DNA from 4 places in the Arthrobacter sp. SLBN-100 genome. Region 2 is predicted to be linked to each of the others. Evidence: predicted binding sites of a transcription regulator. Region 2 holds the regulator's gene; each other region holds the start of a gene.

Evidence for each region. The regulator HrcA, encoded in region 2, represses chaperone genes, less so after heat shock. The targets are predictions, from matches to a motif close to TTNGCACTCGNNNNNNNCGAGTGCNAA.
Region 1: a site for HrcA is predicted at 2,987-3,013, ahead of groES (co-chaperone GroES). Genes of this name have one in related genera too.
Region 3: a site for HrcA is predicted at 2,933-2,959, ahead of FBY31_RS06975 (FmdB family zinc ribbon protein). Genes of this name have one in related genera too.
Region 4: a site for HrcA is predicted at 3,039-3,065, ahead of groL (chaperonin GroEL). Genes of this name have one in related genera too.

What each region holds. Positions count from the first base shown of each region.
Region 1 covers NZ_VFMY01000001.1:1,537,476-1,543,407, forward strand. The annotation lists gene FBY31_RS07090 (ATP-dependent DNA ligase) at 1-113, opposite strand, end outside; gene FBY31_RS07095 (dihydrofolate reductase family protein) at 173-775, shown strand; gene groL (chaperonin GroEL) at 849-2,456, opposite strand; gene groES (co-chaperone GroES) at 2,534-2,830, opposite strand; gene FBY31_RS07110 (DMT family transporter) at 3,055-3,984, shown strand; gene FBY31_RS07115 (hypothetical protein) at 3,909-4,286, opposite strand; gene FBY31_RS07120 (class I SAM-dependent methyltransferase) at 4,343-5,572, shown strand; gene FBY31_RS07125 (shikimate 5-dehydrogenase) at 5,599-5,932, opposite strand, start outside.
Region 2 covers NZ_VFMY01000001.1:756,309-762,240, forward strand. The annotation lists gene FBY31_RS03525 (GerMN domain-containing protein) at 14-973, shown strand; gene FBY31_RS03530 (16S rRNA (uracil(1498)-N(3))-methyltransferase) at 984-1,766, opposite strand; gene dnaJ (molecular chaperone DnaJ) at 1,769-2,896, opposite strand; gene hrcA (heat-inducible transcriptional repressor HrcA) at 2,979-3,992, opposite strand; gene FBY31_RS03545 (DUF3097 domain-containing protein) at 4,169-5,023, shown strand; gene FBY31_RS03550 (DUF4870 domain-containing protein) at 5,141-5,560, shown strand; gene hemW (radical SAM family heme chaperone HemW) at 5,810-5,932, opposite strand, start outside.
Region 3 covers NZ_VFMY01000001.1:1,502,917-1,508,848, reverse strand. The annotation lists gene FBY31_RS06985 (DUF4011 domain-containing protein) at 1-1,700, shown strand, start outside; gene cpaB (Flp pilus assembly protein CpaB) at 1,766-2,491, opposite strand; gene FBY31_RS06975 (FmdB family zinc ribbon protein) at 2,592-2,870, opposite strand; gene FBY31_RS06970 (5-formyltetrahydrofolate cyclo-ligase) at 2,994-3,611, opposite strand; gene galU (UTP--glucose-1-phosphate uridylyltransferase GalU) at 3,717-4,622, shown strand; gene FBY31_RS06960 (GNAT family N-acetyltransferase) at 4,627-5,247, shown strand; gene FBY31_RS06955 (hypothetical protein) at 5,329-5,932, shown strand, end outside.
Region 4 covers NZ_VFMY01000001.1:3,863,021-3,868,952, forward strand. The annotation lists gene FBY31_RS17825 (uracil-DNA glycosylase) at 1-65, opposite strand, end outside; gene FBY31_RS17830 (DUF3263 domain-containing protein) at 192-521, shown strand; gene FBY31_RS17835 (LytR C-terminal domain-containing protein) at 573-1,229, shown strand; gene FBY31_RS17840 (cold-shock protein) at 1,434-1,640, shown strand; gene FBY31_RS17845 (ABC transporter substrate-binding protein) at 1,637-2,917, shown strand; gene groL (chaperonin GroEL) at 3,241-4,869, shown strand; gene FBY31_RS17855 (ABC transporter substrate-binding protein) at 4,954-5,932, opposite strand, start outside.

The sequences.
Region 1 (5,932 bases), 780 kb from region 2:
ATCTCGGCGGGTTCCAGCCGGCGCAGCAGGTCTGCCAGTGCCTCCACCTTCGCAAGCCGGGAGCGGGTGGACGTCACGGCATCCGCGGTCTTCACAAGCTCGTCGAGCAGCATGGGATCAGTCTGCCACGAGGACTCTGGACAGGGCCCGGGGGCTGCCCCACACTGGACCCGTGGGAATCATCGTTGCGAACCTGTTCCTTACCCTGGACGGCGTGTATCAGGCGCCCGGCGGCCGGGAAGAGGACACTGAGGGCAACTTCACCTTCGGCGGCTGGCAGGCGCCGGTGTCCGATGACGAGGCCGGCGCGGCCATCGGCGAGGAGATCGCCAAGATTGACGCCCTGCTTCTGGGCCGGAAAACCTATGACATCTTCGCCGCCTACTGGCCCCACCAGTCCGACGAGATCGGGGGCACGCTCAACCGGGTGCCCAAGTTCGTCGTGTCCCATAGCCTGGCCGCTCCCGGCTGGGCGGGCACCAAGGTGCTGCCGGATGCCACGGCTGCGGGAAGGCTCCGCGAAGAGTACGGCGAGGTGCACATGTTCGGCAGCGGCGTCCTCATCCGTTCACTGCTCGCGGCCAACGTGCTGGACCGCCTCCACCTCTGGCTCTATCCGGTGACCTTGGGGCAGGGCAAGCGTCTCTTCGACGCCGGGACCATCCCCGCCGCCTTCCGCCTCGCCGAGCCCGCGCGCAGCTTTCCCAAGGGGTCGGTGTCGCTGGTGTACGAGCGCGCGGGCGATGTTGAGACACGGGACATGGCGGCCACGTAGCCCGGGAACCTTCGCCGGACACCAAAAAACCGGCCCAGCGGGATGCTGGACCGGTTTTTATGGGGACTGCAGGCTAGTGGCTGTGGCCTGCGTGCTCGTCTTCCTCGGCAGGCTTCTCTGCTACAAGGGTCTCGGTGGTGAGAACCAGGGCAGCGATGGACGCTGCGTTGCGGAGGGCTGCGCGGGTGACCTTGACGGGGTCGATCACGCCGGCGGCGATCAGGTCCTCGTACTCGCCCGACTTGGCGTTGAAGCCGTGGTTGGTGTCGAGGTCGGCAACCTTGGACGTGATGACGTAGCCGTCGAAGCCGGCGTTCTGGGCGATCCAGCGCAGCGGCTGGACCAGCGCGCGGCGGACGATGCCCACAGCAGCGGCGGCGTCGCCTTCGAGCGCCTTGACGGCAGGGTCCTCATCCAGTGCCTTGAGGGCGTGGATCAGGGCAGAGCCGCCACCGGCCACGATGCCTTCTTCGAGGGCAGCGCGGGTGGAGGACACGGCGTCCTCGATGCGGTGCTTCTTTTCCTTCAGCTCAACCTCGGTGGCTGCACCGACCTTGATGACGCCGATGCCACCGGCCAGCTTGGCCAGGCGCTCCTGGAGCTTTTCCTTGTCCCAGTCGGAGTCGGTGCGGGTCAGCTCTGCGCGCAGCTGCGCCACGCGGGCTGCCACGTCCTCAGACGAACCGGCGCCGTCAACGATGGTGGTGTTGTCCTTGGTAACCGTGATGCGGCGGGCGGTACCCAGCACCTCGAGGCCAACGGTGTCCAGGCTCAGGCCCAGCTCCGGGGACACAACCTGTGCACCGGTGAGGGTGGCGATGTCCTGCAGCATGGCCTTGCGGCGGTCGCCGAAGCCCGGAGCCTTGACGGCAACGACATTCAGGGTGCCGCGGATGCGGTTGACGATCAGCGTGGACAGTGCCTCGCCGTCAACGTCTTCAGCAATGATGAACAGCGGCTTGCCGGCCTGAAGGGCCTTCTCCAGCAGCGGCAGGAACTCCTGCAGCGAGGAGATCTTGCCCTGGTTGATCAGGATGAGGGCGTCTTCGAGGACGGCTTCCTGGCGGTCCGCATCCGTGATGAAGTACGGGGACAGGTAGCCCTTGTCGAACTGCATGCCCTCGGTGAGGACCAGTTCGGTCTGGGTGGTGGAGGATTCCTCGATGGTGATCACACCATCCTTGCCGACCTTGCCGAAGGCCTCAGCCAGGAGCTCGCCCACCTCTTCGCTCTGGGCGGAGATGGCTGCAACGGCGGCCACCTGTCCTTCGACGGGACGAGCGTTCTCCAGCAGGCGGGCGGCGACGGCTTCAACGGAAACCTCGATGCCGCGCTTGATCTCGCCGGGAGCGGCGCCTGCCGCTACGTTGCGCAGGCCTTCCTTGACCAGGGCCTGGGCCAGGACCGTTGCGGTGGTGGTGCCGTCGCCGGCAACATCGTTGGTCTTGGTGGCAACTTCCTTGGCCAACTGGGCGCCAAGGTTCTCGTACGGGTCGTCCAGTTCAACCTCGCGGGCGATGGTGACGCCGTCGTTCGTGATGGTGGGCGCACCCCACTTCTTGTCCAGGACGACGTTGCGGCCGCGCGGGCCCAGCGTCACCTTGACGGTGTTGGCGAGCTTATCGATGCCGGCTTCAAGAGACCGGCGGGCAGCGTCGTTAAACGCAAGCTGCTTTGCCATGGTTCAGTCCTTTCAAGACAGAACCCCGCGCAGCTGACCAGCAGAAGGCATGACCAGCGGCACGGGGATCCGAAGAGTTACTTTACGACGATCGCCAGGACGTCGCGGGCGGACAGCACGAGGTATTCGGTGCCGCTGTGCTTGACTTCGGTTCCGCCGTACTTGGAGTAGATAACAACGTCGCCCTCGGCAACGTCGAGCGGGACGCGGTTGCCGTTGTCGTCAAAGCGGCCGGGGCCTACTGCAACAACTTCGCCTTCCTGGGGCTTCTCCTGCGCGGAGTCCGGGATGACCAGGCCGGAAGCCGTGGTCTGCTCGGCTTCGAGCGGGCGGACAACAATACGATCCTCAAGAGGCTTAATAGAGACCGACACTCGGACCTCTCCTTTTCGTCAGCAAATTCGTGGACTGGAAAGCTTCCCGCCGTGGCTGGCAAACCGTCGTCGCGGTGCCGGCAGCAGCCTGGCTGGCAGCTCTTCATGTGTTAGCACCCTCCTAGGGAGAGTGCTAATGAAGACTCTATGTAAGGGTTAGCACTCGGTCAAGGCGAGTGCCAGCGTTTCGTCATCTGCGAACCGTCCATGTGTACATTTGACCGGTGCGAGCCGCTGCCTACCTCATCCTTGCCACCCTCTTCTGGGCCGGAAACTTCGTCGTCGGCCATGCCGCCATGGAAACCATGCAGCCGCTGCAGCTGACCTACTGGCGGTGGACCCTGGCAGCGGTGCCGCTGCTGGTGCTCGCCCACACCGTGGAGCGCCCGGACTGGCGGAGCGTCCTGCGCCGCTGGCCGGTCCTGCTGCTCCTGAGTTCCTTGGGCATGAGCGCCTACACACTGTTGCTGTACAGCGCACTGGGCCACACCTCAGCCCTCAACGCCTCGCTGGTGACGGCAGCCAACCCTGCACTGATTGTGGTGCTGGCCGTGGTCCTGCTGCACGACAGGCCGCGCCCGCTGGGCTGGGCGGGAATCGGACTGGGCCTGGTTGGCGTCCTGCTGGTCCTCACAGGCGGCGACATCCACCGGCTGCTGACCTTCTCCATCAACAGGGGCGAGCTGCTGATCCTCGCGGCCATCACCGTATGGGGCCTCTACACCATCATCGGGCGCACGGTTGATGTACCCGCGATCACGTCCACCGCGGTCCAGGTGGCGCTGGCCGCCGTCGTCCTCAGCCCGCTGGCCCTCATTACCGGGGCCGGCCTGCCCCGCACGGCGTCGGAGGGCTGGTCCCTTGCCTTTATTGCCCTGTTTCCGTCGCTGGGTTCCTATCTGCTCTGGAACCTTGCCCTGAAGCGCACCACTGCGGCCAATGCGGGCAACTACCTGAACCTCATTGCCGTGTTCACCGCGATCATCACTCTCGCCCTGGGCCAGCCCATCACCCTTCCGCAGGTCTTAGGCGGCGTCCTGGTGATTTCGGGAGTCCTGCTGACCAGTGCCGGCGGCCCTCAGCGTCCGAGGTCGTCGAAGCCGACGTCCTCCCCGCCGTCGCCCCCGCCCGCCGCGGAATTCCGCACCCGGTAAAGGACCACCCCTGCCGCTGCCGAGGCCAGCAGTGCGGCCACCAGCACCGCAATGCTTCCGGCGCGGGCACCGTCGTACAGCCCGCGGATGTCCTGCGCTTCCTGGGTATCGCCTGAGATGTCGTTGCCGCCCACGGAGTAGACGGTGGCGTTGAACGTATCCAGGAAGAAGATCACCACCAGGAGCCCGATGCATACCACCGCCACCAGGGCGCCGGCAATCAGTGCAGTCCGGGCGAACCTGGCCGGGCCCCTGTCCTTGGCTGGTTCTTCGTACTTCCGGGGGCCTGCGCTCTCTTCCATGGTTTCAACACTATCCGCATCCCCCCCCCGGGACCTCCTCCACTAGGCTGGAACGCATGCCTCACGCTTCCCAGGACCAGATCGCGCCACTGCTCACTCCCGAAGGCTGGGACCTGCTGGCGTCGCTGGGCCCGTACCGGGAGGACACCTCCTTTGAGCTCAACTCGGCGCTGCGCAAGGCCGGGCACTCCCCCGAACTGGTCTCCGCCGTCCTGACCCAGTCCAGGCTCCGCACCAAGGCCGAAGCGAAGTTCGGCGAGTTCGCCCGGAGCATGCTGTTCACCCAGGCCGGACTGGAACAGGCAACCCGGTTCACCGTTGCCGCCCGCCACGCCCAGCGGTTCGCCCAAGCAGGAATCCGCCACGTGGCGGACCTGGGGTGCGGCCTGGCCGCCGACTCGCTGGCGCTGGCGTCGCTGGACATCAACGTCACCGCCGTGGAAATGGATGAGACGACGGCGGCCTGCGCCACGGTGAACCTCATCCCGTTCTCCAACGCCACGGTGGTCCATGCGGACGCCACCTCAGTTCCGCTGGAGGGGATCGACGGCGTCTGGCTGGATCCTGCCCGCCGGGTCACCTCCACGTCCGGCACCAAACGCATCTGGGATCCCGAGGCCTTTTCACCGCCGCTGTCCTTTGTTGAGTCCCTCGCGGCGTCCGGCCGCGCCGTCGGGGTCAAGATGGGGCCGGGCATGCCCCATGATTCCGTACCGGCCGGCTGTGAAGCCCAATGGGTTTCCGTGGCCGGGGACGTGACCGAAGTTGCGCTGTGGTTCAACGCCGTGCGCAGGCCCGGAATCCGCAGGGCCGCCCTGGTCCTGGGAGCCGGCGGTGCAGCCGAACTGACCAGCGGCGAAGACTTCGGCGCCGGTCCTGCCGCCCCGCTGGGTCCGGTGGAGGGCTACCTGTACGAGCCCGACGGTGCAGTGATCCGCGCGGGGCTGGTGGCCGACGTCGCGCACCAGCTGGGCGGGCACCTGGTGGACGAACACATTGCCTACATCTGCGCCCCGCAACTCGTGGACACGCCCTTCGCGCGGGCCTACAAAGTCCTGGAAGTGATGCCGTACAACGTCAAGGCGCTCAAGGCCTGGGTGAAGGCGGAGGGCATCGGCGTGCTGGACATCAAGAAGCGCGGCACCGCCGTCACGCCCGAGGAACTGCGCAAGCAGCTGCTCCCCGCCGGAAAGGCAGCTGCGAAAAGGGCCGGCAGCAAAACGGCCACCCTGGTCCTGACCCGCATCGGGGAGGACCGGGTGGCCATCGTGGTGGAGCCGGTCTAAGGCACTGCAGCACTCGGGACCTGCCGCTACTGGGCGCGCATGAACTCCTCGGCCACGCGCACCTGTTCAGGGGTGGGCCGTACGCCGGTGTAGAGCACAAACTGCTCCAGCGCCTGGATGGTGGCCACTTCCGCTCCGGTGATCACAGGCTTTCCGGCGGCACGTGCTGCCTTGATCAGCGGCGTCTCGGCGGGCAGGGCCACCACGTCGAAGACCACCCTGGCTGCGTCGACGGTCTCCTGCGGGAAGGCCAGGGTGTCCGATTCGGTTCCGCCGGCCATACCGATAGGTGTCACATTGATAATCAGATCCGCCGTTCCGCCGTTGAATTCCGGACGCCACTGGAACCCGTACTGTTCG
Region 2 (5,932 bases):
ACAGGCAATCACGTTGCCGGAAACCGCAGAGCCCCGCCGGGCCGGAAGAGGATTGAATGTCGCCCGTTCAATGGTTCTTGCCGGGCTCCTGGTCGCGGTACCTGTCCTGACCGGCTGCATTGCCGAACCGGGCCCGGTTCCCACCGGCGCACTTGCCTCAAGTCCCGCCGCCACGGGCGGCGTTTCCGGTGCACCGTCCACCAGCGCGCCGCTGGAGACCACGCAGTCCTCCAACAAAGCACCGGTCTACTGGATCGGCCGCAGCAACGGCAATGTCTTCCTCTACCGCGAGTTCAGGGATGTTCCGGAGCAGGAAAATCCCGTGACGCGGGCCCTGCGCGCCATGATGTCCGAAAAGCCCCTGGACCCGGACTTCTTCACCCCGTGGCAGAACCCAAAGCAGCTGGCAACGTCGATTTCCGGCAAGGACGTCATCACCGTTGATGTGTCGGAGGATGCCTTCAACAGCAACCTGGACGCCGACATGGCGGCCAGGGCCATCCAGCAGCTGGTGTATACGGCCACCGCGGCGGCGGCCAGCTCCGGGCTCATCGACTCCGGGCAGCAGATCCGCGTACGCATACTGGTGGACGGTCACACCGACTACGTGGCGTTCAACCACGTGCAGCTGGGTTCCCTGATGGCCCGCACGGCAGGGCTCGTGGCTCCGGTGTGGATCATCGACCCCCAGGAAGACGTTGAGGTGGCTGATGGCAGCGTCAAGATCACCGGGCGGAGCACGGCCCCCGGCAGCAAGCTCCGCTGGCAGATCCTGCGCTCCGAGGAGAACGGAAACAAGACCCCGTTCCTGACCGGCGAAACAACCGCTGCAGCTGGCCCTGCGCAGGCCGGAGTGTTTACGCTTGCCCTGACCCTGCCCGCCGGGGACTACGAACTCCGCGTGGTGCAAACCCCCGACTCCGATGGCCAGCAGGGCGGCAGCGAAGACACCCGGGGATTCAAAGTACGCTAGCCGCGGCTGTTCAGACTGCCGGCTCCGCCCAGCGCCCCAGCATGTCGCTGGCGAGGACGACGGCGGCGGGGCCCGCCGTGGATGAGCGCAGGACATGGTGTCCCAGCAGGGCAGTCACGGCTCCTTGGCCGCACAACCTTGTCACCTCGCGCTGGCTGATGCCTCCTTCGGGGCCGACGATCAGGAGCACTTCCCGCGGCCCTTCCACAGCATCAGTTGAGAACCACGCTTCCAGCACCACCCGCAGGGGACGCACGGCGTCCTCGTGCAGAATGACCGCCAGGTCGGCCGCCTCCACAGCGGCGGCTAGACCGGCAGTATCGACGGCGGGACGCACCTCCGGGATCCAGGCGCGCCGGGCCTGCTTCGCCGCCGCGGTAACAACGGACTGCCACTTTGCGTGGGCCTTGGCCGCCCGGTCCCCCTTCCAGCGCACGATGGACCGTTCGGACTGCCACGGGATGACGGCGTCGATCCCCAGTTCGGTAGCGGTTTCGATGGCCAGCTCATCCCGGTCTCCCTTGGCCAGGGCCTGGACCAGCACCAGCCTGACGCCTGGCCGGGCCTCAACCACAAGGGACGTGCATTCGACCTCGAGCCCGGCGGAGGAGGCGGCGAGAACTTTTCCGCTCATCCGGGTGCCGGCGCCGTCAACGATATCCACGGGCTCTCCCGGAGCCAGCCTCTTGACGGTCACCGCGTGCCGGGCCTCAGGTCCCTCGAGGAGAAAACGCCCTTCGGGAGCCATCTGGTCCAAGGACCCGGACGCCGTGAAAAAGACGGGGTTGCTCACCGCTACAGGTTACCGAACCGGTCCCGGAGCTTGGCGAACATGCCGCCGCTGGCAGCAAGCTTGCCCTCCGTGATCTGCTCGCCGCGCAGCTTGGCGAGCTGACGGAGGAGGTCCTCCTGCGCCGGGTCCAGCTTCGCCGGAGTCTCCACCTGCAGATGGACCTTCAGGTCGCCGCGGCCGTAACCGCGCAGGTGGGTCACCCCCAGCCCGCGCAAGGTGATGATTTCGCCGGACTGGGTTCCTGCCTTCACATCGATGTCCTGGGGCCCGTCAAAGGTTTCCAGCGTGACGTCGGTTCCCAGTGCAGCTGCCGTCATGGGAATATTCAGGGTGGCGTGCAGGTCGTCGCCTTCCCGGACATAGGTGGCGTCGTTGTTGACGCGGATTTCAACGTACAAGTCACCGGCGGGGCCGCCGGCAGGACCGGCCTCGCCCTGGCCGGAGAGCTGGATGCGGGTGCCGGTGGCGACGCCTGCGGGAACCTTAATGGTGAGCGAACGCCGGCTGCGGATGCGGCCCTGTCCGCTGCACTCGTTGCAGGGGTCCTTGATGACGGTGCCGAAACCTTCGCAGGTGCCGCACGGGGCGGCCGTCATGACCTGGCCCAGGATGGACCGGACCGCGCGCTGGACCTGGCCGCTGCCGCCGCAGATGTCGCACCGCTCCGGATGCGTGCCGGGCCGGCAGCACGAGCCTTCGCAGGTGGGGCAGACCACTGCCGTATCCACTTCAAGCTTCTTGTTGACGCCGAACACGGCGTCGCGTAGTTCGATCCGGACGCTGATGAGTGCGTCCTGGCCGCGGCGGACACGCGATGCGGGGCCGGAGGAACCGCCGGCACCGAAGAACGTATCGAAGATGTCCTGGAACGCGAAGCCCTGGCCCGCGTAGGCCCCGCCGCCGAAGCCGTTGTCCGTGCCGTTCTCGTTGCCGGTGGTGTCATACACCCGGCGCTTCTGGGGATCAGAGAGAACTTCGTAGGCGTGGGTCACGGCCTTGAACCGGTCTGCAACGTCCTCACCGGGATTAACGTCCGGGTGAAGGGTGCGGGCCAGCTTGCGGTAGGCCTTCTTAATCTCTTCTCCGGTAGCGTCCGGTGAGACTCCAAGGACTTCGTAGTGGCTGCTCAAAGTTCGTATCTCTTCCTTGTTGTTCTGCCTGCAGTTGTGCTGCCGGCACTACTGTTCGTACCGGGGCGCCTGGACCGTGCGGTCAGGGTCCCAAAATGCGTGACAGGTACCGGGCAACGGCCCTGACCGCTGCCATTGTGGTGGGATAGTCCATCCTTGTGGGTCCCAGCACGCCGATCTTCGCGGCGCTGTCCGGCCCATACCCCGTGGCGACTACCGAGGCCTCCGCCAGTCCGTCGTAGGGGTTCTCGCGGCCGATGCTGACGGCCACCCCGCGGTGGTCCTGTGCCATCTCGCTCAGGAGCCGCAGCATCACCACCTGTTCCTCGAGCGCTTCCAGCACAGGGCCGATGCTGAGCGGAAAATCGACATTGGACCGGGCAAGGTTTGCTGTCCCGGCCATTACCATGCGGTCCTCCCGGCTGCTGTGGGCCAGGGCTTCCAATCCATGCGCCAACGCCTGTGCCGCCTGCCGCTGTGCGGGAGCGACGCCGGATACCACGGCCGGCAGCGACTGCGCCAGCTGGGCCAGTGCCGTTCCGCCGAGGGATCCCAGGAAACGGGCGCGCAGCGTGGCGAGGACGTCGTCGCCCAGGTCCTGCCCCACGTCAATGACCCGCTGCTCCACCTTGCCGCTGTTGGCGATCAGCACCACCAGCACCTTCCGTGGTGCAAGGAGGACAAATTCGATGTGCCGGACCACTGCGCGGTTGACGTGCGGGTACTGGACGACTGCCACCTGGTTTGTCAGTTGGGACAGCAGCCTGACCGTGCGGTCCAGGACGTCGTCGAGATCGTCGGCGCCTTCCAGCAGGGACTGGATGGCCCGCCGTTCGGCCTGGGACAGCGGCTTCACCGCGGAAATCTGGTCCACGAAGAGCCGGTAGCCCTTGTCCGTGGGAATACGGCCTGCGCTGGTGTGGGGAGCCGTGATCAGCCCTTCGTCCTCGAGCGCGGCCATGTCGTTGCGAATGGTGGCGCTGGAGACACCAAGATGGTGCCGTTCCACCAGGGCCTTGGACCCGACGGGCTCGCGGGAGTGGACGTAGTCCTCCACGATGGCCCGCAGTACTTCCAGCTTCCGCGGCTCGCTCACTCTCCACCTCCATCCAGGGATCAGGGCAGCCGTTCCGCCCGCACCGTACCTCACAGGGGTTAGCACTCGACATGCCTAAGTGCTAACAGTCTATTATGACTCGCCCCGTTGTTAGCATTGGTACCGCTCCGGGCGAAATTCCGGGCCAGGATCCAGCACGAAGCGGAGTTATTCGGATGCAATACCAGAACTGGGGAGCCCAGGACCTGACCGCGCCCGCCCGGACGCAACTGCCTGAAGTGCCGGTGGAGCGGGGAATGGTGCTGGAGGAGGTCCAGTCCGGCTGGGTGGGCGCAGTGACCCGGGTGGAAAAATCGGGCGGCATGCATGTGGTGGCGCTGGAGGACCGCAGGGGCAAGTCCCGGTCCTTCCGGCTGGGCTTTGGTTTCCTCCTGGAAGGCCAGGCAATCCGGCTTATGCCGCCCGCTCCCAAGCAGGCCCGGGGCAGTGGCCCGGCCGCCGGGAGGACAGCCTCAGGTTCGGTCCGGGTGGCTGGGCAACGGGCACAGGTGGCCAAGGCGAGCCGCATCTGGGTGGAGGGAAAGCACGACGCCGAACTGGTGGAGAAGGTGTGGGGTGACGACCTCCGGGTGGAGGGCATCGTCGTCGAACCCCTGCACGGCATTGATGACCTCGCGGCGGCCGTTGCCGATTTCAAGCCCGGTCCCGGGCGGCGCCTCGGAGTGCTGGTGGACCATCTGGTGCCCGACTCCAAGGAGTCGCGCATTGCCGACGCCGTGATGGCCTCCCCCGGCGCTGCCGGCAACGTCCTCATTGTCGGCCACCCCTATGTTGACGTCTGGCAGGCGATCCGTCCGGCCGTCCTGGGCATCGGGAAGTGGCCTGAAGTGCCCCGCGGGCAGGACTGGAAGACCGGCATCCTCAAAGCGTTCGGCTGGCCGCACGCCACGAAGGAAGACATCGGGCTGGGCTGGCAGAAACTGCTGGGCGCCGTGCGCACTTACGCGGACCTGGAGGCGTCGCTCCTGGGCAGGGTGGAGGAAGTGATCGATTTCCTCACCGTCCCCTAGGGCGGCCACGGACGCCCGCACCAAGTATTCTTGGTACTGCGGTATCTGCAGATGGCAGCGCCGCAGCAGAAACCGGCATTCTTAGTCAGCACCATTGCACTTTCGAAGGAACAGACTGTGGCAGAAAACGCACGTGATCACAGGGACAGCCAGGGCGGCCAGGGCCGTTCGGAGTACCATGGCGTCCCGGCGAATGCGCTGCCCCTGACGGCCAGCGAAGACAGGCAGTGGGCCACGCTCTCGCACTTCGGCGGGATCCTGGGCTGCGTTCCTGCACTCCTGATCTACCTGATCTTCCGCGACCGGGGCCCCTTCACCGCCCAGGAGTCCAAGGAGGCGCTGAACTTCAGCCTGCCTCCTACCATCGCCGCCGTGGTGGCCAACATCCTGGTGTTTGTGCCTGTGGTGGGCAACATCTTCGCCGTGATCGCCACACTGATCTGGATTGCGCTGACCTGCTTCTCCGTGGCCGCCGGCATCCATGTGAACCGTGGCCAGCCGCACCGGTACCAGTACAACCTCCGCTGGATCAAGTAGCACAAAGGCGGCATGCGCAGCATCGAGTTAATCTTCGACGAATCCCTGCATTGCCTGACTCGAACAGATTGGGCCAGGCTTGCCGGCGCCGGGCTGCCAAGTCTCGCCTCGCGGCCCTGCTGGAACTTCATGCAGGCCTGCATGAGTGCCGCACAGGGGTGTGCGCCAACGCCAGGCCCGCCGCCTGGACGCCGCACGTCACCCTCCCGCGCCGGGTCCCCTGGTTTCACGGCAATAGGGGTTGGACGGTCAGGCCGGAAGGACCCGGCGCACCACGGCATCAGCCAGCAGCCTGCCTTTGAGGGTGAGGACAAGCCGCCCCCGGAATGCTGCCGCGGGCTCCACCAGGCCGTCCGCGATCAGGCCGGCCAC
Region 3 (5,932 bases), 750 kb from region 2:
TCAGCCCCTACCTGATGACCGGCCTCCTGCCCGCGGAACAGCACTTCGACGCCGTGGTGATCCTGGATTCCGAGGCCACCTCGCTCCAGGCCGTGCTTCCGTCCATCGCCCGCGCCCGCCAGGTAATCGCATTTGGTGACGCCATGATCGCCAGCCCGCGGACCTTCACCGTGGGGGTGGAGCGGCTGGCGGCAGGGGAGACGGCCCACCAGCGGGTGGAAAGTGCTTTCAAGGCATTGTCCGCTGTGCTTCCCGTGTGGCGGCTCAACTTCGTCTACCGTGCCGTGGACGAGGACCTGGTCCTGCAGCTCAGCAAAAACTTCTACGACGGCGGCCTCCGCCGGCTGCCCGAGGGCCAGTCCGCTACTGGCCTGGACCGGGCGCTCCTGGTGGAGTACCTGCCGGACGGCACCGGACTTCCCAGTGCGGACCACGAAGGCGTGGAGTCGGTGGTGGCAGAGGTTAACCGCGTGGTGCAGCTGGTCTTCGAACACGCACGGACCCGTCCCCGCACGTCCCTGGCGGTGGTCACCGCCAGCCTCCGCCATGCTGCCCGGATCGGAGAATCAATCCGGCTGCAGCTGCCCAACCACCCGGGCCTGGCAGGATTCTTCGGCGCCGGTCCGGAGTCCTTCCGGGTGGTTGACCTGGAACGCGCCCAGGGCCTGGTGCGCGACCACGTCATCTTCTCTCCGGGCTTCGGCCGCACCCCCCACGGGCGTGCGCTGCACAACTTCGGTCCGCTCTCGGCAGAGGGAGGCAGGGAGAAGTTTGCGTTAGCCATGACCCGGGCACGCCGGTCCATGCACGTGCTCACCTGCTTCCGGCCCGAGGACCTGGACCACACCCGGCTGGCGCACGGCGCGGTGGACCTGTACTCGCTGCTGGACCGCGAGATCTCCGGCAACACGGACCTCGGAACTCCCGCGTCGCGCGCTGCCGCCAGCGAGCAGGCCCTGGGCGCCGACCCTTTGGTGGCTGACCTTGGGGACAGGCTGCGGGCACGCGGCGCCCGGGTATGGCACCAGTACGATGGTGCCATCGACGTTGTGGCCGCTGCCGATCCGCTGGGCACCGTGGGCCAGGAGGACGCAGACCTGCCGTGGCCGGTGGCCATCGAGTCCGACGGCACCGAACAATACCGGACCATGAGCGTGCGTGAACGGAGCCGGCTCCGCCCGCAGCTGCTGGAGCGGCTGGGCTGGCGGTACATGCCGTTGTGGACCATTGAGGTATTCACTGATCCGTCCGCTTGCGCCGACCGGATCGCCGGATACCTGGGCCTTGAGCGGGTTGTGCTGCCGGGCCGGGCGGCCACCTCACCCGGGTTCCTGGACGACGACGTGGATCAGGCTCTCAACGGCATCGACGCCCGAGAGCTGCGGTCCCGGCGTAATAACGGCCCGGACCAGTACGTGCCCGGCGGGGAACAGGGCCACCTGCAGGTAAAGCATCAGGAAAGCAAGGAGGCGGTCCCCGTGGCCACCGAAGACAAAAACAATGACTCCGGGCAGGGACCGTCCGTCCCGGCCCGCCCTGCGCCGGAGGACGGCCAGGACCAGAACCAGGACCAGGCCCAGGCCGACACTGCCGGCGTTCTGCCCACCAGGGCTGCCGAAGATGACCCCCGGCGCTGGGGCGACGTGGAAGACGACCACGATGCCTGGTTGAAGGAACAGAAGCCGCCGCACTGGGGCTGAGAGCCGGGCCGCGGCCCGGCATCCGCCGCAGCATGGTGTATGCACCACTGCTGCAGCACCTCGACTTATGGGCCCACCAGGACAAAGAAGAGTTTTCCCTGCGTTGAGGCGCCGGCCAGCCGCGCCGCCTGCTCCGCACTTGCCGCTACCACGATGAGTCCATCCGTTTCGGCAGTACCCAGCCACTGCCCGCTCTGGCCGCCCTTGCCGGAGGTCCAGAGTACGGGTACGCCTGTTGCCAGGACTTCTGACGGCGCCTGCTGGTCGAAGCCGTTGGCGGCCGTCAGCACCACGTTGACAAGCTGCCCGGGCGAGACGAGCTGGATGGATGACGGGTCCGCCATGCGGAGGGGCACCGCTGCTGAACCCGGAGGTGTGCCGGCCAGCAGCCCGGGACCGAGCAGCTGGGCGTCCGTGAGAAGCTGGCCCTTGCGCAGCGGAGCCGCCAACTGTTTCCCGGCCACTTGACTTTCCTGATCCAGGAAACCCGCAGCCATCATGTCCGGCGGAACCTGCACGCGCGCCAGGTCAGCCGGCCCCATTGCCGAGCCGGCCGGGAGGTCCTTCGCGGCAGCAATCGCGGTGACAGTGTAGGCGGGGGCGGGGGTGAGCTGATGGACGGTGATCGCGGCCGCCAGGCACAGCAGCAGGGCAACGGCCAGCCGGCGGTTCCGGCTCAGCCAGCCGGCAAGACGGGGCCCGGCGGGGCGGCGGCCGAAACCACGCGGGCGCCGGGCACCGCGCGGGTAGCGGGAAGAGCCCCCGCCGGGACGGAGCAGGTTTGCAGGCATGCGGCAACGCTACGGCCGGCGGGAATGCCGGCAACAGGCGCAAGGCGCCCTATGTGGACAAACCGGACGGCCGGCGTCGGGCGGTCCTGCTGAGCTGTTCCTAGCTGGCTGCGGCAGCCGGAGCGGAAGCGGCAGGTGCCGCAGCCGGAGTCGGCGTTGAGGACGCGGCGGGGGTGGTTGCCGAGACGGTGCTCCCCTTGGAGTCCCGGGAATCCGTGCGGTAGAAGCCGGATCCCTTGAAGACGACACCCACGCTGTTGAATTTCTTGCGCAGTGTCCCCTGGCACTCAGGGCACGAGGTCAAAGAGCTGTCCGAAAACGACTGGACGATGTCGAAGGCATGGCCGCAATCTTTGCAGGCGTACGCATACGTTGGCACTGGTGCTCCTCCTCTTGGGCAAAACGAGAGGTCCCGTGCTGCCCGGCCGGAGGGTCCGTCCGTTAGCAGTCGCAGGGCCTGAGTGCTAATTCTATCATCCCCGCAGGATCATCAGAGGAGGACTCAGCCGCCCGCAAGAGCCCGGAATCCTGACGGCGCCAGGATGGCCGGAACGGGACGGTCGAACTCCTCCTCAGGAATCTGCCCCGCGGGGAGCAGTTCCTCGTCGTAGATAACGGCGGCCAGCGGGATATTCTTCCCGGCCGTGGCCAGATGGCCCAGGAACTTGTCGTAGTAACCCCCGCCCTGCCCGATCCTGTTGCCTGTCACATCCACTGCCGTCGCGGGGATAAAGAGGGCGGCAGCGGTTGCTGCCACGTCCGGCCCGTGCCGCTCACCCCTGGGCTCGAGGATCGGAGCGAACCGGCTCTGCTCGAAGCCCGCGTCAGGGTCCCAGAAGACCCAGGCCAGTTCCCGCCCCGGCTCGCAGACGGGGAGCAGGACGCTGTGGCCGTTGTGATGGAGCCTGCTGATGAGCGGAAGCGTCGGAGGTTCCATGCCCACCCCGAAGTAGACGCAGGCTGTGGCCGGAGCGCCACCAGCCAGGGACTCCGCCCAGGCTGCGCCGTGACGTGCCAGGGCAGCGCCTGCCACCTCAAGCTGCTGCGGAGTCATCGCTGCCCGGCGTTGGCGGTGTTCCATACGGATTCTGTTCTTGACAGCCTTGGCGTCCTCCAGCACGTCTATTCCTCCATCACTCGCCAATCGGGCGGCTTTGCTGCTGCCGCGGGTCCGGCAGCCCTTCAATAATTACTGATTGCTTGACGCTGACGTTAGATTAGTCGGGTGACTACCAGTAACCCGAGAGTTCGCAAAGCCGTGATACCAGCAGCCGGACTCGGCACCAGGTTCCTGCCTGCCACCAAGGCCATGCCCAAGGAAATGCTTCCAGTGGTGGACAAGCCCGCCATCCAGTATGTGGTCGAGGAAGCCGTCCATGTGGGCCTCAACGACGTCCTGATGATCACCGGGCGGAACAAGCGGGCCCTGGAAGACCACTTCGACCGCGTTCCGTCGCTGGAGTCCACCCTCGAGGGCAAAGGGGATGCCGAAAAACTGGCGTCCGTCCAGGCGGCCAGCAACCTTGGCGACATCCACTACGTCCGCCAGGGTGACCCGAACGGCCTGGGCCATGCGGTGCTCCGCGCCAAGCAGCACGTCGGCAACGAAGCCTTCGCCGTCCTCCTGGGAGACGACCTCATTGATGCCCGGGACGAGCTGCTCAGCACGATGATCGACGTGCAGGCCAAAACGGGCGGCTCGGTCGTTGCCCTCATTGAGGTGGAGCCGTCGCAGATCAGCGCCTATGGCTCCGCCGACATCGAGGAGATCGACGGTGAGGGCTATGTCCGCATCAACAGGCTGGTCGAAAAGCCGGCCCCTGGGGAAGCGCCGTCCAACCTGGCAATCATTGGCCGGTATGTTCTCCATCCCGCCGTTTTCGATGTCCTGGAACGTACTGGTCCCGGCCGCGGCGGCGAAATCCAGCTCACCGATGCCCTGCAGGAACTCGCGTCCGGAGAGGGCGAGGGGAAGGGCGTTTACGGTGTGGTCTTCCGGGGACGCCGCTACGACACCGGGGACAAACTGAGCTACCTGAAGGCCTGTGTCCAGCTCGCGATTGACAGCGACGATCTTGGTCCCGGCCTCCGGGAGTGGCTGCCGGGCTTCACCGCCGGCCTGTCCAAGTAGTCCCGTGCGCCCCGGCCCTATCTGGCCCGTCACCTTGGAATGCGGCGACCTGGTCCTGAGGCCCATCCGGTACCGGGACAAAAAAGAGTGGACGGAAGTGCGGGCCCGCAACGGCGAATGGCTGGCGCCATGGGAAGCCTCGAACCCGGATCCGGCCGGCGGGCTGCCCGATTACCGCCAAATGGTCCGTTCCCTGAACGCCCAGGCCGCCCAGGCCACCGCACTTCCATTTGTGATTACCAAACGTGTGCCGGAAGTTCGGAATTCCGTGATCGTGGGCCAGCTGACCGTTTCGTCGATCGTCTGGGGTTCGGCCATGATGGCGACGCTGGGATACTGGGTTGACCAGGCGCGGGCGGGGCAGGGGATAGCCCCCACGGCCGTGGCGCTGGTGACGGACCACTGCTTCAGGACCTTGGGCCTGCACCGGATGGAAATCAACATCCGCCCTGAGAACGGGCCCAGCCTTCGGGTGGTGGAGAAGCTGGGATTCCGGGATGAGGGATACCGGCCACGCTACCTGCATATCAACGGCGGATGGGCTGACCACCGCTCGTTTGCACTGACCTCCGAGGAGGTTCCGGAGGGGTTGCTGAACCGATGGCTGGCTTCCCGGACGTCATAAATCCAATGATTTGCCAGGCGCGCCACGACACACCGTGGCTAATGCGGCTGCAGCCGTCGTGTTGCTCATACGGTTTTGAGTGTGGACTTCCCCCTTAGCAGCTCCGTGATCCTTGTGGTTGCCGTCGTGCTCTGGATTGTATGGGTTGCCCCCTACGTCCTCCGGAACCGCCGGCACCAGTTCCAGGCCGCCGGCGACTTCCTGGCAGACACACCTGCCGAGGATGTGCCGGACCCTCGAGCGGGGCTGGTCTTGAAGGTCGTCGCCCAGCAGGAGAAAGCCATGGACACCAGGAAGAGTACCGGATCCGCTGCGCCGTCAGGCAGCACAGCCGCAACGGGCCATTTCAAAATCCGGTACGGCCGCACGGCGCTTGCCCTGGCGGGACTGCTTTCGCTGCTGACCGCGTTCGTCTCTGCCGTGCTGCTGGCTTTCGGGCTGGGAAGTCCCGTGCTTCCGTTGGCCTGCGCCGCCCTGACCGTGGCGTCCGTGGTCCTGCTCCGCAGGCTCGCTGTCCGCGACCGCAAGGCCAAGGTGAACGCTGCATTCCGCTCCGCCATGGCCGCACCGGCAGCGAGGCCCGCAGCCGCCCAGGTTCCGCCGAAGCCCCAGGCTGCGCCCGCCCGTGCCGAAAGCCCCCTTTTTGATGCCGAGGCCGGCCGGCCGAAGATCAGGCCGCTGACGG
Region 4 (5,932 bases), 3.1 Mb from region 2:
TCCGCGAAACCCCCTGCGTCTGCCGGTTCCTGCGCCAGTTCGAACAAGGCATCTGATTCAAACACCGTCCCATTCTTGCAGGGGCGCCCTTGGTAAGGGGCCGCAGCCCTTCCCGGTCCAAATGACATTGGTGTTATTCGCCCGTAACATGGGGGTCAGACATTTTTCGCAACCAGCAAAAGGAGTGTGCAGTGGCGGAACCAGCCCGGGAGCACCTGCCGGAGCAGGAACCACGGCATCCGCTCCTCGCCGATTTCGCCCTCCGTGACTCGGCGCTGAGTGAGCGGGACCAGCAGATGCTTGCCTTGGAGCGGCAGTGGTGGAAGTATGCCGGCGCCAAGGAACAGGCGATCCGGGAGCTCTTTGACCTGTCTGCGACGCACTATTACCAGCTGCTCAATGCCCTTATCGATACCGAGGATGCACTGGCCCACGATCCCATGCTGGTGAAGCGATTGCGTAGACTACGTACGTCGCGTCACCGTGCCCGTACCGCACGGCGCCTGGGATCCGACGCCTAAGACGCTCCCGCTGTGCCCTCCAGCAGCAAACCAACAAGGATGTCATCCACCATGACCAGATACGCCCGCGATGAATTCGACAAGGTCCCGGAGACTGCTTCGCGACAAGGTGTCCACCGCACGGCTTCCACCCCTGCCCGGGTACGGCTTTGGCCGATCCTTGCGGTGGGCGTGGCTGCACTGGCCATCGGACTGGTGTCGTTCCTGATCCTTCCCAAGCTCGGTCTCAACAGCGCCGGCGACCAGGCGTCCGTCAGCCAGGAGGCAGCGCCACTGGCCGGCAGCGGTTCCACGCCCCCGGCGACTCCGGATGCGTCTCCCTCCACCGAGGCAAAGCCCTCCGCTTCGGCTGAACCCGAAGCAAGCGCCGAAGCCGAAGCAAGTGCCGAAGCCGAACCGGAGCCTAGCGCATCATCCAGCGCCCCGGCAGTGATCGACAAGGCGCAGGGCGTCGCCATTTATAACGCCGCGGGGACTGCAGGACTGGCGAGCCGGGTTGGCGGCACGGTCCAGGCTGACGGCTGGACGCTGGGGCAGGTGGGTAACTGGGCCGGCTCGCCGCAGAAAACTTCCATCATCTTCTACTCGGGAGCAGGCCAGCTCGCCAGCGCCCAGGCCCTGGCGGAGCTCCTCGGCATCCCCACGCTGGTGGACAGCAGCGAATTCCAGGTGCCCCTGGTTGTGGTGCTCGGCCCCGGGTACCGGTAAACAGCAATCCCCTTTCCGGGCAAACAGCACGGCGCTGTCCCTGCATGCCGTACCGGCTGTTACGCCTGAATAACTATTGCTGGCTGTCCCGGAGCCATCCCGCCCCGCCGGCACGCAGTTGGCTAGAGTGATTTTCAGGTTCGGTCGGGCCAGCCGGCAGACAGCGGCGTGGGCGCCCGGACACAAGGGAAAGAGTGGTCGGACATGGCACTGGGAACCGTCAAATGGTTCAACGCGGAAAAGGGCTACGGCTTCATCACCGTCGACGGCACGGGTGATGACATCTTTGTCCACTGGTCCGCAATCCAAGGCGAGGGCTACCGGGCCCTCGATGAAGGCCAGCGCGTGGAGCTCGAAGTTGGCGAAGGCGAGAAGGGCCCGCAGGCCGAAAGCGTACGGCCGGCCGAGTGAACAACGCTTTCCTGCGTCCCGCGGACATCCGCCGGACGGTCCTGGCAGCTGCTGCCTGCTCTACCCTGGCTTTGACAGCCTGTGCCGGTGCCGCCGGCAATGCGCGGGTGGAACCGGTGGAGGCGTCCGGAGACGGCATCCTGAGGGTGGGGCTGATCCTGGACAGCACCGGCGACAACGCCTTCCTGAACGCACCGCAACTGGCCGCTGCCAAGCTCGCCGTGCAGGAGATCAACGCCTCCGGCGGCCATAAAGGCAAGCCGGTGGAGCTCCTTCCCGCCGAATCCGGACAGGATTCCGCCGGGCAGGCCCAGGCACTCGTCGCCGCTAAGGCTGACGTTGTTATCGGCCCCACCGATTCCAGCCACGCCGCCGCTGCCATCGACATCCTCTCCCGCGCGCGGACTCCGCTGATCTCCCCCGCCAACACAGCCGCCGGGCTCAGCACCGCCAACAGCGGCGGCTATTACTTCCGGACCGCGGCCGCCGACGTCGCGCAGGGCCCCGTCCTCGTGAAGCTTGCCAAGGACGCCGGCGCCACCACAGTGGCGGTGATGTACCAGGAAGGCTCGTACGGAGCGGCCGTGTCAGCCGCCGTCGCCACCTCTGCCGGGCAGGGCGGCATGGAAGTGGCCGTCACCGCCGGCTTCACACCAGGCGAGGCGGGCAGCGCCGCTGCTGCCGTCGACAAGGCAAACTGGGACGCCGTTATTGTCATCGCCCGGGATGGTGTGCAGGGCGCCCTGGCCGAACTGGGCAATGCCGGGGTGGACGGAAAACGTATCATCCTCAGCGACGGCGCCTTCGCCCGCTACGGCGCCCGCCTGCCAGCCAGGTCCCTCGCCGGCGCCCGCACGCTGGTTGCCGGGCAGCTTCCCGATGCTGACTTCCAAGCCAGGCTGCTCACGGTGGATCCGGGCCTGAAGGACGTATCGTTCGCCGCCGAGGCCTATGACGCCATGACCGTTGCTGCCTTGGCTGCAGCCCGCGCCCAGGATGACGCGGGCCGGTCCATCGCCGCCAACCTGATCGCTGTATCCGGGGGAACGGTGGAAGGATCCGCCGGGACACCGCCAGCTGAACCCTGCCTCACCTACAAGGACTGCCGGGCAGGGCTGATGAGTCGCCCCGATATTAATTACGACGGCGAATCAGGCCCGGTTGCCTTCGACGCCAACGGGGACATCACCACCGCCACCTTCACCGTCTACACCTATGGGGCTGACAACAACCCTGCGCCCAGCGGCCGGGAGACTGCCGGCCGCGCTGCAGGCTGACGCGGCGGGGCTGGTTTCCCGCTGGTCGGCCGCGCCGGTGGGTGGCTTCGCCCTCGGCTAAACAGGTGACCGTCCGGCTTCTTTCGCTTGCACTCTAACCTGTGGAGTGCTAATTATTGAGTTAGCACTCTGACGTACCGACTGCTAAGCAAAGCTGGTTCCGGCCCGCGGCGCGCTGCACCGGTCGAGGAGCGAAGAAACACCTAACTGGAGTGAGATCCGCACCCGGAGGCATACAGAGGCCAACGGCGAAGGATCGTCCGTCGCGGGCACTGCAGCGAAGGTTCATTCTTAACGACTGTCCCGAAAGGACTACTGCCGTTATGGCCAAGATCATTGCATTTGATGAAGAGGCACGCCGCGGCCTTGAGCGGGGCCTGAACATCCTCGCCGACGCCGTTAAGGTCACCCTCGGCCCGCGTGGACGCAACGTCGTCCTCGAAAAGAAGTGGGGCGCCCCCACGATCACCAACGATGGTGTTTCCATCGCCAAGGAGATCGAGCTGGACGATCCTTACGAGAAGATCGGCGCCGAGCTGGTCAAGGAAGTTGCCAAGAAGACGGACGACGTCGCTGGCGACGGTACCACTACGGCAACCGTGCTGGCACAGGCACTGGTGAAGGAAGGCCTGCGCAACGTTGCTGCCGGCGCCGACCCGCTGTCCCTCAAGCGCGGCATCGAGAAGGCTGTTGAAGCCGTCACCGCCGAGCTGCTGAACTCCGCCAAGGAAATCGAAACCAAGGAAGAGATCGCCGCTACGGCATCCATCTCCGCCGGTGACAACGAAATTGGTGCCCTCATTGCCGAAGCCCTGGACAAGGTCGGCAAGGAAGGCGTCATCACGGTCGAGGAGTCCAACACCTTCGGCCTGGAGCTTGAGCTCACCGAAGGCATGCGCTTCGACAAGGGCTACATCTCCGCCTACTTCGTCACCGACGCCGAGCGCCAGGAAACGGTCCTCGAGGATCCGTACATCCTGATCGTCAACTCCAAGATCTCCAACGTCAAGGAACTGGTTGCTGTCCTCGAGAAGGTCATGCAGTCCAACAAGCCGCTGCTGATCATCGCCGAGGACATCGAGGGCGAGGCCCTGGCCACCCTGATCGTCAACAAGATCCGCGGCACCTTCAAGTCCGTGGCCGTCAAGGCCCCGGGCTTCGGTGACCGCCGCAAGGCACAGCTCGCCGACATCGCCGTCCTCACCGGCGGCCAGGTCATCTCCGAGGAAGTTGGCCTCAAGCTGGAAAACGCCGGCCTGGAGCTCCTGGGCAAGGCACGCAAGGTTGTTGTCACCAAGGACGAGACCACCATCGTCGAAGGTGCAGGCGACGCCGACCAGATCGCCGGCCGTGTGGCACAGATCCGCGCCGAGATCGAGAACTCCGATTCGGACTACGACCGCGAGAAGCTGCAGGAGCGCCTGGCCAAGCTGGCCGGCGGCGTTGCAGTCATCAAGGCCGGTGCCGCAACCGAGGTTGAGCTCAAGGAGCGCAAGCACCGCATCGAAGACGCAGTGCGCAACGCCAAGGCTGCTGTTGAAGAAGGCATCGTCGCCGGTGGCGGCGTGGCCCTCATCCAGGCCGGTGCCAAGGCCTTCGCCAACCTGCAGCTCTCCGGCGACGAAGCAACCGGTGCCAACATCGTCCGCGTTGCCATCGACGCCCCGCTGAAGCAGATCGCCTTCAACGCCGGCCTGGAGCCGGGCGTTGTGGTTGACAAGGTCCGCGGCCTGCCCGCAGGCCACGGCCTGAACGCCGCAACCGGCGAATACGTCGACCTGCTGGCTGCCGGTGTGAACGACCCCGTCAAGGTGACCCGCTCTGCCCTGCAGAACGCGGCCTCCATTGCCGGTCTGTTCCTCACCACCGAGGCAGTCGTGGCTGACAAGCCCGAGAAGAACCCTGCCCCGGTTGGCGGCGGCGACGACATGGGCGGCATGGGCGGCTTCTAAGCCCTCCCTGCCGGGCCTGTCCCGCGAATCCAGAAAAGCGGCCCCCTCTTACGAGGGGGCCGCTTTTCTGCGTTTCGAAGCTGCTTACTTCCTGGCGCTGGCCAGCATTCCTTCAACTTCCTTTTTGAAGGCGTCAGCAGCTGCCTGCGGTGTCAGTCGGTCGTACAGGACCTCATCGGTGTACCGCTTGACCACATTCTGCACGCTGCCGGCCCCTACCGGGGGAACCGGCGGAGCATCCTTGATATCGGGGCCGAGATCCTTCAGGAAGCTGACCACTGTTGTGTCCGCCGGCTTGAGGGTGGGCTTGATGCTTTCGACGATCTCCGCATTGGTAGGGACGCCGCGGTCCGTCTTCAGGATGGCTCCGGCTTCGGGGCTGTTGGCCAAAAAGTTGATAAACGTCGAGGCAGCCTCGGGGTGCTTTGACCGCGAGGAAGCGGACCAGAACATGCTGGGCTTGTAGTACATGCCGTTGGCAGCAGCAGAACCGTCAACGCTGGGTGCCCGGAGCATCTTAATGCTGCTGCCGGTAGTAGCCTCGAGCGATCCGAGCTGGTTGGTCCACCACCAGGCCATGCCAACCCTGTTGGTGCCGAAGAGGCTCTCTTCCAGCCCCGCACCGGCGTCCTCGGTGGCGACGGTGGCCGGCGGACTGGCCTTCGAATCACGCTGTTCCTTCAGGCGCTCCCAGAAGGAGGCAGCCGTTGGCGTTTCAAAGTCCAGCTTGCCGTCCTCTGAATAAAGGTTCTCACCGTGCTGCCGCAGCCAGATGATCAGGTCGGCTTCGTTGGTGCCGTACGCCGCACCGTAGTCCTTGCCATCACCTGCGGCGCTGATCTTGGCAGCCGTGGCCATGAAGTCATCCCAGGTCCACTTGGTGTCATCCGGGAGGGGCACGCCCGCTGCCTCGAAGACTTTGGTATTGGCCATGATGACATAGGCATTCTGGCCTGTGCTGATTCCGTACTGGGCGTCGTCGTACTGGCCGGAAGCCAAGCCTTCTTTGTCCAGCTTGGAGGTGTCGATTCCGTCCTGCTTGGACAGATCCAGGAGGGCCCCG